Regions from separate parts of the Bacillus cereus group sp. BfR-BA-01360 genome, predicted to be linked through region 3. Evidence: riboswitches for the same ligand, from Rfam matches in the RefSeq annotation. Region 3 holds a riboswitch; each other region holds the start of a gene.

Region 1 (3,983 bases), on a different contig from region 3:
TGCATAGAATCAAAAGGTGTGATAGCATCCCTTCCAAGGAAATGAGCCATTGCTGCATTATGATTTTCTGAAATGCCATAATGATCTCCATAAATGACAATAATAGAATTATCATATAGTCCTTCTTCTTTTAAACGATTAATAAATAGTTTAATAGCTTCATCCGTATAACGAACGGTTGGGAAATAACGATTGAGAACACCGCTTTCAGAATGATATTCACTAATATATTGGTCTTCTGGATTTAAAAGAAACGGAAAATGATTTGTAAGAGTAATAAATTTCGTATAAAAAGGCTGCGGTAAAGATTTTAACTTTGAAATAGATTGTTCAAAGAATTCCTTATCTTTTAATCCCCAACCGACAGACATTTGTTCCGTTCCTACATAATCATTTAAATGAAAATAACGATCGTATCCAAGCGCTGGATACATGATGTCACGATTCCAAAATGTTTTATCATTTGAATGGAAGACAGCAGAATAATAACCATATTTTTTTAGTTGTTCTGGAGTTGCTGTATACTCATTTGTCGCATGAGTAAAGAAGACAGAACCACGATCTAATGGATAAAGTGAATTCTCAACGATAAATTCTGCATCCGATGTTTTACCTTGTCCAGTTTGATGATAAAAGTTATCAAAATAGTAACTATCTGTGATGAAACGATTTAAAAACGGAGTAATTTCTTTCCCGTTAATTTTTTTGTTAATAACAAAATTTTGCGTAGACTCCATGGAAATTAAAATGACATTTTTTCCTTTTGCGATACCAAACAATTCTTTATCAAATCCTGCATCTTTTGTGTCTACATAGTTTTTAATTTCAGAAAAGCCATCTCCGCTCGCAAATACACGCTCGGCAGAATTTTTCGATTGAAGTGTAATATCAAATACATGATATGTGTATAATCCTAAATTTTTAACGACTGTTTGTCGATCAAAAGATCTTGAGAACAACTGTGGTTTATAAATGATAGATACAATGAGCTGTAATGCTAATAAAGCTGTAATACTACCGAAAAAGGTTCTCTTTTCTGTTTTTGATAACGGTGTTGTATTGCAGAACTTCGGAAACTTACGTGAAAGAAACATTAAGATGATTACATCTGCAAATAAAAGTAATGTTTTATACGTAAAGAGTTCTTTAATACTTGTTCCTAAATCAGCCATATTATTCGTTTGGAATAAAACAGGAAATGTAACAAAATCATTATAAAACCCGTAAAACATTGCATTCCCAAATAAAATAAAGGAAAAAATAAAGCTGATTCCAATAATAAGTCGATTTCGATATTTCGATGCAAGCAGTGCAAACCCAAAGAATAATAGTAAAGAAGCTAGCGGGTTGAACAAGAGCATGATTTCTTCAAAGAAATTATCAATTTTAATATCGAAAGCTAGCTTGTACACAATATATGTTTTTGTCCATAATAAAACGACTGCGACAAGCGCAAATCGTAATTTTGGAAACAAGTGTTGCAGCATATAGTATACTCCTTTCCTACGTTTATGACAGTTCTTGTAATTGTACTTTGCTAAGTAGAAGCTTCACTTTATATATACGAACAGCCTTATATGGTTATGATTATTGTACTATGTGTACCATTATACGAGAAGAGAAAAGAATTGTGGATGCTTTTTGTGAGAATCGATTAGAACAAGAGAAGTGGGAGATAATAAAATGAAATGACAATCATGCAAAGAACGGAATCAAACATTGCATGAGAATGGGAGGATATCATGAAAAAAATAATTTATTTCGTACTATGTAGTATCTGCATTGTATGTTCTTTTCCTAGATCAGCTGCGGCTCAATACGATGCTCCTTTGCTGGAAGATGCTCTTTACTCAGTATTGTTTCCACAAATAAACGCTGCAATGGAAAAGCATTATGGAAAATTAAAGCCGTATGATTGCCCGAAAATCGTTAGCTTAAAAAAACTTTATAGCGGTACATATGTATTTCAAGCAGTCATTGAAGTAACGAAATATGAACCAGGCACAGGGGGAGAAAAAGTGCCTCCTTTTGAGAAAGTTAACGTCACTTTTAATAATGAAGAAGGGGAGTGGAACGTAACAAAGGTGGAGGTAAAGCGTTTATCAGATCATACAAAAATAAATTGTAAAAAATAGTTTGACAAATAAATTATCTCTTTGGTATTGTTAATAGCAACATAAGATGTTTGACAAATAAATAGACTTACCTCATCTATTCTCAAAGGTAGAGGCCGCGATAGGAAAGAGTAAACTATAGGAGATTGAGTGGAATCGTTGATTATAGTCTGAAAGGGACTGTCGCCGAAATATAAGAATAACCACATTATTCATATATTGGGACTATGTTGAATAAATGTAGTACTGTCATAAGATTTATTTTTATGGAGAGCTATTTGGAGATGTTGATGCGGTTTCTTATTTGAGAAGATAACAACTTGTTTATTTTTTCAATATGTATAATTTCTAATAAGAAACGCGTGTGAACATTGTTCCGCGCGTTTTTTCTTTATCTTGTATAATTCTCCCCCGCCTTAAGATTTCGAGAAGAATAAGGGGGGATTGGTGAGGGCTCACAATCAGTAGGGGAGGAAGAACTCCTACTGATTAAAGTTTTACTTTATCTAAAAGCGTGACAATGAATAGAAGATTGGGGTTATGAGTTTTAGAGAAAATAAGGGAGGAATTTACATGTATTTACACGGCACGAGCCGGATTAATGAACAAGGACACTTAGAAATTGGAGGGTGCGATACAACGCAGTTGGCGAAACGATATGGGACACCGCTTTATGTATATGATGAAACTGCAATTAGGGAAAATTGTCGTGCGTTTCACCATGCTTTTCAAAAAAGCGGGTTCTCTTATCAAGTAGCATATGCAAGTAAAGCGTTCTTGTGCATGGAGATGTGCCGAGTAGCATTAGAGGAAAATATGTCTTTAGATGTTGTTTCGGGCGGGGAGTTATATACCGCTTTACAAGCAGGATTTCCAGCATCACGCATTCATTTTCATGGGAATAATAAAACAGAAGAAGAAATGAGAATGGCGCTAGAAGCAAATATTGGATGTTTTGTAGTAGATAACTTTTTTGAATTAGAAGTATTACATGATTTAGCGGAGCAGTATAAAAAAATGGTGAATATATTGATTCGTGTCACACCTGGTGTAGAGGCGCATACACATGAATATATTACAACAGGCCAAGATGATTCGAAATTTGGTTTTGGTGTTTCAAACGGGCAAGCACTGCACGCTATGGAACGTGCATTAGAAAAAACAAATTATAATGTGTTAGGTATACATTCGCATATTGGTTCGCAAATTTTTGAAACAGCAGGTTTTATTCGTGCGATTGAAGTATTACATCATTTTTTAGAAGGAGTAAAAACAAAAACAGGTTATACAATTTCGGTGCTGAATGTAGGGGGGGGATTTGGTATTCGTTATACGGAATCGGATACACCACTTACTCTTGAGGCGTATGTGCAAGCTGTAACAGATGCGGTAAGAGAGCGATTTACAGCATGTGAGTATCCACTTCCGGAAATATGGATTGAACCTGGTCGCAGTATTGTTGGTGATGCAGGAACAACAATTTATACAGTAGGCGCAATAAAAAATATTCCTGGTATTCGTAAATATGTTTCAGTCGATGGGGGAATGACAGATAATTTAAGGCCTGCATTATATGGTGCACGCTATGAAGCGATGCTTGCAAACCGTGCAAATGTAGCAAACGAAGAAGTTGTCTCAATTGCAGGGAAATGTTGTGAGAGCGGAGATATGTTAATATGGGATGTTTATCTTCCGCAAGTAGTCTCTTCAGATCTATTAGCGGTGTCTTGTACAGGTGCATACGGGTATTCTATGGCAAATAATTATAATCGGATTCGTAGGCCAGCCGTTGTATTTGCGAAAGATGGAACATCTCAAGTGGTAGTGGAACGCGAGTCGTATGAAAATATAATTGGGAACGATCGCATA
Region 2 (3,983 bases), on a different contig from region 3:
ATAGTTTTGTCCCAAAATAACGATTAGGCAAAGTGTAAAGGCGAAGATTGGACCAAATGGGAACCATTTTGCTTTATACGGTAAATCATTTAAGTCTTTTCCTTGGGCAATATATGCTTTACGGAAGCGGTAGTGACTAATAGCGATTCCGATCCAAGCAATAAAGCCGGACATTCCAGATGCGTTTAATAACCAAACGTATACAATACCATCTCCGAATAATGAAGCTAAGAATGCTGCGCTACCAACTAATGATGTAGCGATTAAAGCATTTACTGGTACACCACGTTTATTTAGTTTTCCTAAAAACTTCGGTGCTTTTCCTTGACGAGCTAAATCCCAAAGCATACGAGTAGAAGCATACATTCCAGAGTTTCCAGCAGATAGAACAGCAGTTAAAATAACAGCATTCATAACAGAAGCAGCGAAAGCGACACCAGCTTTTTCAAATACAAGTGTAAATGGACTCACGGTAACATCGCTTGCAGCAAGACTATCTGTTGTATAAGGAATCAATAATCCGATTACAAGAATAGCAAAAATATAAAATAGTAAAATGCGCCAAAAGATAGAACGAATTGCTTTTGGAATGCTGCGCTCTGGATCAGAAGTTTCGCCTGCGGCTACACCTAATAATTCAGTTCCTTGGAATGAGAATCCAGCTGCCATAAAGACACCGATAATAGCCATAATGCCGCCGCTAAATGGTGCATCTGCAACTGTGAAATTTTTAAAACCGACTGGCTCTCCGCCCATAATGCCGAAAATCATCATAAATCCAACAATTAAAAAGAGAATAACAGTTGCTACTTTAATGAGTGCAAACCAATATTCCGCTTCGCCAAATCCTTTAACAGATAAATAGTTTAAAAGAAACATAATAGCTAAACAAATGGCACTCCAAATAAGAGAAGGAGTATTTGGAAACCAAAATTTCATAATTAATGTCACAGCAGCAAGCTCTGCTGCAATTGTGATTGCCCAGTTATACCAATAATTCCAGCCAAGTGCAAATCCGAGTGATGGATCAACGAATTTTGTTGCGTATGTGCTAAAAGACCCAGCGACAGGCATATATGCTGCTAATTCAGCTAAGCTTGTCATTAAAAAATAAACCATAATTCCAATTGCGACATATGCGACAAGTGCACCGCCAGGACCAGCTGAGTGAATAACACCACCGCTGGCAAGAAATAAACCAGTACCAATTGTACCGCCGAGAGAAATCATTGTAAGGTGACGCGATTTCAGACCTCGTCTCAGTTCACCTTGATTTTGTGTGGATTGTTGCGTTTTAGAGGTAGCTTGATCTGCTATGTTATTCATGTATAACACTCCTTTTTTTAAGATAGGAAGGAGCGGGGGAATATAAAAAAACGCCAAAGGACTTTGGCGGAACGTTTCAAAATAACCACCCCATCATACCCTTCCGTTAAGATAGCACCCCACGTTTACACGGTATTTTGTAAACGTGACAGTTCTGTTCCTATTCGGAGACAGCCCCAACTTATATTCCCAGAGAAGAAATATAAACTTCGGCAACTTTTCCTTTCAAACGGGGTCATAGACATTCTCTGTGTCTCATCCGCTTTACTCTTAAAAGCCGCAACCTCTACCTCATCGGATTGATGAGGATTTGTTTATTGTTATGATTTTTAATATATGGCAATTGTAATGACTTTTTGAAAATATTGCAAGGGATTTTTGTAGGAAAGGATCAAAAAAGTTGGTTATTACATCGGAAACGTTTTCAAAACTCCGCCCGAACCTATTTTGTATGTAAATAGAATGATAAAAAAGTTGTTATACAAATGTTTCGCAAAAAAGAAGAGAAAATCCTTTAAAAATTAAAAGAAAATTCAGAAAAAGACAAAATGTAACGAGATATGTAATGTTAAATGAACATTCATTATTTATTGATGGACTTTTAAAAAGCGTATTGAAGGAAGGGGAATGCGTTTAGCAACAAACAGATTATATCATGTACAGGAGAAACGCTGTATATTACGGCTGAACAAAGATACGATAACGGATCACATATTGAAATTTATGTGCGGAAATTAAAAGAAGATGCTTCTTTGTTGTATTGAGGAAGTTAGTTTGTTGTTCGAAAAAGCGATGGTGTGATGATTGGTGACATTGGATTTAAAGGCGCACCAAATAGATAGAAAGAAGTGGAAATTGGATAGGGGGTCTTGAGGAACGTTGGAACAAGAGATATGCAACGGAAGCAGCTGAAGTGCTGGTTCTCTGGGCATTTCAGACTTCAAAAGTTGAAACAATGCGAGCTAAAATACTTCATAATAACATCAAGTCTATTCGTGTGCTGGAAACATGAAATACGAAACAAGTAGGCAAAACGGGAAAGATGATAAAGCAACAATTAAGATAGCGTAGAATAGATAAAAAAGCATGATCCTTTAAGCGGTATCATGCTTTTGGTATTAAGGTAATATTTGTTTTTGGTCAGTTGGATAGTTAACGCTTTGCTTTGTTAACTGGGAGTGGTTACGAATAGATAAAAATAGAGCGATAATAATGATAAGTCCTACAGCGATATAAGAAAGTGTAATAATCGTTGGATCTACTTGGAGTGCTGTAAGAAGTGTTCGAATATTTGTGAAGATAATCAATCCACCAACAAGTACGCCAAGTAAATGAGACGGTACAATTCGAACTAACCATGCTGCAATCGGAGCGGCAATAATCCCACCTAGCATTAAAGCGAATACCCAAATCCAGCTTACTTGTTCCCATCCTAAAGAAATAAAAAAACCAATTGTCGCTGCTAATGCGACAGGAAATTCGCTCGTATCTACAGAACCAATCACTTTTCTTGCTTCATTCCCACGCGCGAGAAGTACTGGTGTAGTGATAGGGCCCCAGCCCCCGCCGCCAGTTGAGTCAATGAATCCCGCAAATAAACCGAGAGGAATCAGTTGTTTGCTAGACATACGTGTATTAGATGTAACAATTTGTTTTTGAATAATAAATCGTAATAAAATATAGACACCTAAAGAGAATAAAAATAAAGAAATGTATGGTTTAATTACGTCACCAGGTAAATTGCTTAAAAAACAAGCTCCGACAAAAGCGCCGATTGCCCCTGGTAATGTAAGCCTTGAAACAGTATATTTATCGACATTTCCAAAGCGTGCATGAGAAAATCCAGATGCGGCTGTTGTGACCACTTCAGCTAAATGAACAGAAGCAGAGGCAACGGCTGGTGCGATTCCAAACATTAATAATAATGAGGTAGATGTGACCCCGTACGCCATTCCAAGTGCTCCATCAATGAGTTGAGCAAAAAAACCAATAATAGCAAAGACAATTAATTTCTGCATATATAATCCCCCTGTAATAATAAATAAAAAGGCTCTTTTCTCACTTGAGAAAAGAGCCTTTGGTTTTTCCAATCAGCATAATATAAATTTTTAATTATTATAATGCATATTAAAACCATAAATCAACTAGGTTTTGAAAAGTTTTTTGAATTGATTGAAATAACGGAATGATTATATAATAAAAAGATGTAGATGAGAGGAGGGAAAAGCATGTTAGCATTTGATCATCTTGTTCATGCTGTTCGGTGTACACCAAAAGAAGCGGAAAGACAAATGAAGGAACTCGGATTTCATACAGTACAAGGCGGAGAACATACGAACTGGGGAACATGGAATAGTTTAAGTTATTTTGATTTATCGTATATTGAATTTTTAGCAGTTAGGGATGAGGAACAAGCAAAGCAAGCGGATAATCCACTCGTTCAGGAGACTGTGGAGAAACTACAAAATGGAGAAGGAATGCTCCAAATTGCGCTTCGTACAAATCGTATTGAAGAATTAGCTACAAAATTCGTAGAAAAAGGCATACAAGTGAAAGGACCATTCGAAGGTAAACGAATGAGAAATGATGAACATCTCATAGAATGGAAAATGTTATTTGTGGAGCAGGAAGAAAGTAGTCCGAAATTACCGTTCTTT
Region 3 (3,983 bases):
GAAGGGAGTTAAAAGAACATATATACAAACAAATGTGTATTTAGTTATTTTAATTATCATAAGTATTCTTTTAGGATCATTAAGTATCGGCCTTATGTTAGTATCGCTTCTATTAAGCATTTTATGGTTGGCCTTAAGTATTTATGGGTATAAAAAAATGGATTCAGAGAAATGGGCAAAATCATTGTTTATTTTCTCACTGTTCCATATGACAATTTTATTTTCCACAGTTATTATCTACTCTCTTGTAGGTATCTTTTTTGGAAGTTAATTTGCAAATCATAAAAAACAATTTCCACTATATAAAAGGGGAAATTGTTTTTTATTATGTCAATATTGTTTTCTTACCTTTTTAAATGATATGGAAAACATTTCGTGTTTCATAGTGTAACATAATCATAATTAGCTAGAGAACAAATAACAACAAAGAAATATTCTTTGCTGTTATGTAGCAAGTTTATTTATTCATTTGTACCAATGGTTCAACTTTTGTCATAAACGCTTGGTGAAGTGCTTCTACACCATCTACTAAATGTAGACGATCAATAACAACAGATATTTTAATTTCAGATGTACTTACCATTTTAACATGAATGTTTTCTTCTTTTAATGTAGAGAACATATGGGCAGCGACGCCTGGATTGGACACCATCCCAGAACCTACAATGGATACTTTCGCAAGATGATTTTCATATTCTACAGATTCATAGTGAAGTGTTTCTTGATTTTGTTTTAATGCTTCTAATGTTTCTCTTAAATCATTTGAATGAATAGAGAAAGATAGATGCACAGTTCCTTCATTTGTAATACTTTGAATAATAATATCAACATTAATATGAGCCTCTGCTAATGTAGAGAAAATCGTTGATAATGAGTCATGCTCTAATCCTTTTATTGTAACGCGTGTAATATTATCTTCAAATGCAATACCTTTTACGATGGATTGTTGTTCCATGTTACATTCTCCCCTTACAATTGTTCCGTTTTCTTGTTCCATACTGGAACGGACTTCTAATACGACATTATGGTTTTTCGCAAATTCAACAGCACGCGGATGTAAGACACCAGCCCCTAAGTTGGCAAGTTCTAACATTTCATCATAAGAGATTTCATCTAATTTATATGCATTATTTACAACGCGTGGATCAGTTGTGTAAACACCAGTTACGTCCGTATAAATATCACATTTCTTTGCTTTAAGAGCAGCTGCTAATGCAACAGCAGTTGTATCAGAACCACCTCGGCCTAGGGTTGTAATTTCTTTTTCTTCACTTAATCCTTGGAAACCAGCCACAATAACAATTGTCCCTTCTTGTAAATAAGATTGGATTCGCTCTGTATGGATATCGGTAATGCGAGCATTTCCGTGCACAGGTTCAGTTGTAATACCAGCTTGCCAACCTGTTAATGAAATCGCTTGATATCCTTTTGTTTGCAATGCCATTGTTAAGAGTGAAATTGTTACTTGTTCACCAGTTGTCAGCAGCATGTCTAATTCGCGCTTACTTGGATTTTCTGTAATAGAAGTAGCAAGTGCAACGAGTTCGTCAGTACTTTTGCCCATTGCTGAGACGACAGTGACGACATTATGTCCTTTTTCGTACTCTTCGATCATTAAATTAGCGACATGTTGAATGCGTTGAATATTTCCGACAGAAGTACCGCCGAATTTTTGCACAATCGTTTCCATCGTTCATTCCTTCTTTCAGCTTATTTTTCACAATACATCAGGAAATGTAATATAGGAGAGTAATATGAAAATCCCCAATATTCCTGTAGTTACCGGACAGAAAAGAAAAAACACCATCTCAAATAGATGAGGATGGTGCTGTTACAGGAAAAGGGAAACAGAAAACGGAGCTAATAAAAAAATCGCCAAAAAAGGAATATCAGTATAAACATGATATCTCTTTTTTGTAGATAGCTCTTCATATATACACGTCTGTATATATGACAGTTCTGTTTCTATTCGAAAACAGCCCCAATCGATAAATGCAGAGAAATTTATCGATTTCGGCAACACTTCCTTTCCTCTAAACTCATTGACATCTCTGTGTCTCCTTTAGAATAATCATAAGTGCTGCAACCTCTATCTCACGTTTTAGGCGAGAGTGTTTCAGTTATGAAGTTGTTGGTAACATGTGTTTTATAATAATTTAAATTTTTCGAGGAATCAAGTTATTTATTTAAATTCAGAAAATTATTTTTTTTAAGTTTGTAAGCAGTGAAAAAGAGGGGAGTACAAATGGAAAAGGTCTGACGTATTCAAGTGCCAATTAGTCAAATAGCGATTTGATTTTCAAATCTAGCATTCAGATAAACTGTTTTTTTTACAATATAATTTTTCATTAAAATAGAGAAATATATCGTTTTATATTAATTTTTAAGATATAGGGCTAGATTAGTTGATTTTAATAACGTATACTTTTATCGTTAGCTAATTTATCTCGTAGCATAGGGTATTTTTATCTCCTTCTTATAAGAAGAGGAGAGTATGAATGAGTTTGATAGATGAAATGCTAGTATTTTATGAAAAAAGGAGGCTAGTTAACACGGGACAAGTAAGTACATAACGTGTTAAGAGTAAGATGAAAAAAGTAATTTCTAACGTTTTAGCAATGACAGCTGCACTACAAGTTATAATGGTTCCAACAACCTCATTTGCGGCAGAAAAAGGATTTTCAGATGTACCAAAGAGTCATTGGGCATATGAGGCAATCAATGATTTAGCAAATCGAAACATCATTGCAGGTTATGACAACGGTAAATTTGGATTGGGAGACAGCGTAACGCGTGAACAAGTAGCTGCACTTATTTATCGTGCATTGAAACCAGAAGCGAAAGCAGAATATAAAAATCCATATCATGATGTAAGTGCAAGTACAACAATGTTTCCAAATGGGATTTTAGCTTTAACGGAGATGGGAATCTTTACAGGGGATGAGAACAAAAACTTTAGACCAAAGGATTCATTAACTCGCGCTGAAATGGCAATGATTTTACAAAGAGCTTATCATTTAAAAGTAAAGGCGAATCATACATTTCATGATGTGGATCCGAATTCTTGGGCGAAAGATGCAATTAGTGCGTTACAGTCTAATGGAATGGCAGAGGGAGATGGAACGGGTGCATTTTATCCGTCAAAAACTGTCACACGTGAGGAATATGCACAATTTTTATTTAATGCGGAACAATCTTATTTAAATTTAGATTTAACATTAGCTTCCAATGTAACAGCAGAAGAAATTGATAATTTTCTTAAGAAATCGCGTTCTGATAGTCCGTTAATTGGCCATGGACAAGACTTTATTGCAGCACAAAATGAACATGGTGTAAATGCTCTTTACTTAGCAGCACATGCAATTTTAGAATCTGGATATGGAAGATCTGAGATTGCATATCGTAAACATAATTTATTTGGACTACGTGCATATGATCGCGATCCATTCTATCATGCAAAATATTTACCAACATACCGTGATAGTATTTCGTACAATGCTAACTACGTGAGAGAACGTTATTTAGAGAAAGGTGCAATCTATTATAATGGTCCAACATTAGTTGGTATGAATGTGAAATATGCATCCGATCCAGAATGGGCTGGAAAAATTGCTGGTTTAATGGAGCGTATTAAGCCGTTTGATCGAAATGATTATAAAAATGCTAACAGATTACCGAAAAACCCACATACTTTAGACGTTGAAGCGTTAGGAAATGAAATTCCATATAAGGATTTAGGAAATAGAGAAATTGCTGTTCAGGCATCTGGAAAATATTATAAAGTGCCGTATCCATACGATTTGAAAATTAAGAGTATCCCAGATATTACACAAAATGAAATGGGAACATTAACGAATGGATCAAAAGTAACAGTTCATCGTGAAGATCCAAATGGATGGGTAGAGTTTTCGATGAAAGATAAGCAAGAAAAATATTGGACATTGAAAAGTAATTTAAAAATGTAATAAACGAAAAAGGTGTTT

What was found. A riboswitch is a leader RNA that binds a small molecule or an ion and turns the genes downstream of it on or off. The one in region 3 is predicted to bind lysine.
Positions count from the first base shown of each region.
Region 1: linked by a shared signal. The riboswitch ahead of lysA (diaminopimelate decarboxylase) and the one ahead of MR056_RS13115 (aspartate kinase) in region 3 are both predicted to bind lysine.
Region 2: linked by a shared signal. The riboswitch ahead of MR056_RS14435 (amino acid permease) and the one ahead of MR056_RS13115 (aspartate kinase) in region 3 are both predicted to bind lysine.

Region 1 covers NZ_JAKUFV010000003.1:145,594-149,576, forward strand. The annotation lists gene MR056_RS04375 (LTA synthase family protein) at 1-1,487, opposite strand, end outside; gene MR056_RS04380 (DUF3888 domain-containing protein) at 1,743-2,135, shown strand; lysine riboswitch at 2,217-2,399, shown strand; gene lysA (diaminopimelate decarboxylase) at 2,688-3,983, shown strand, end outside.
Region 2 covers NZ_JAKUFV010000015.1:44,813-48,795, forward strand. The annotation lists gene MR056_RS14435 (amino acid permease) at 1-1,326, opposite strand, end outside; lysine riboswitch at 1,431-1,623, opposite strand; gene MR056_RS22710 (GNAT family N-acetyltransferase) at 2,186-2,338, shown strand; gene MR056_RS14445 (sulfite exporter TauE/SafE family protein) at 2,445-3,344, opposite strand; gene MR056_RS14450 (VOC family protein) at 3,555-3,983, shown strand, end outside.
Region 3 covers NZ_JAKUFV010000013.1:13,943-17,925, reverse strand. The annotation lists gene cyoE (heme o synthase) at 1-271, shown strand, start outside; gene MR056_RS13115 (aspartate kinase) at 458-1,690, opposite strand; lysine riboswitch at 1,914-2,100, opposite strand; gene MR056_RS13110 (S-layer homology domain-containing protein) at 2,589-3,965, shown strand.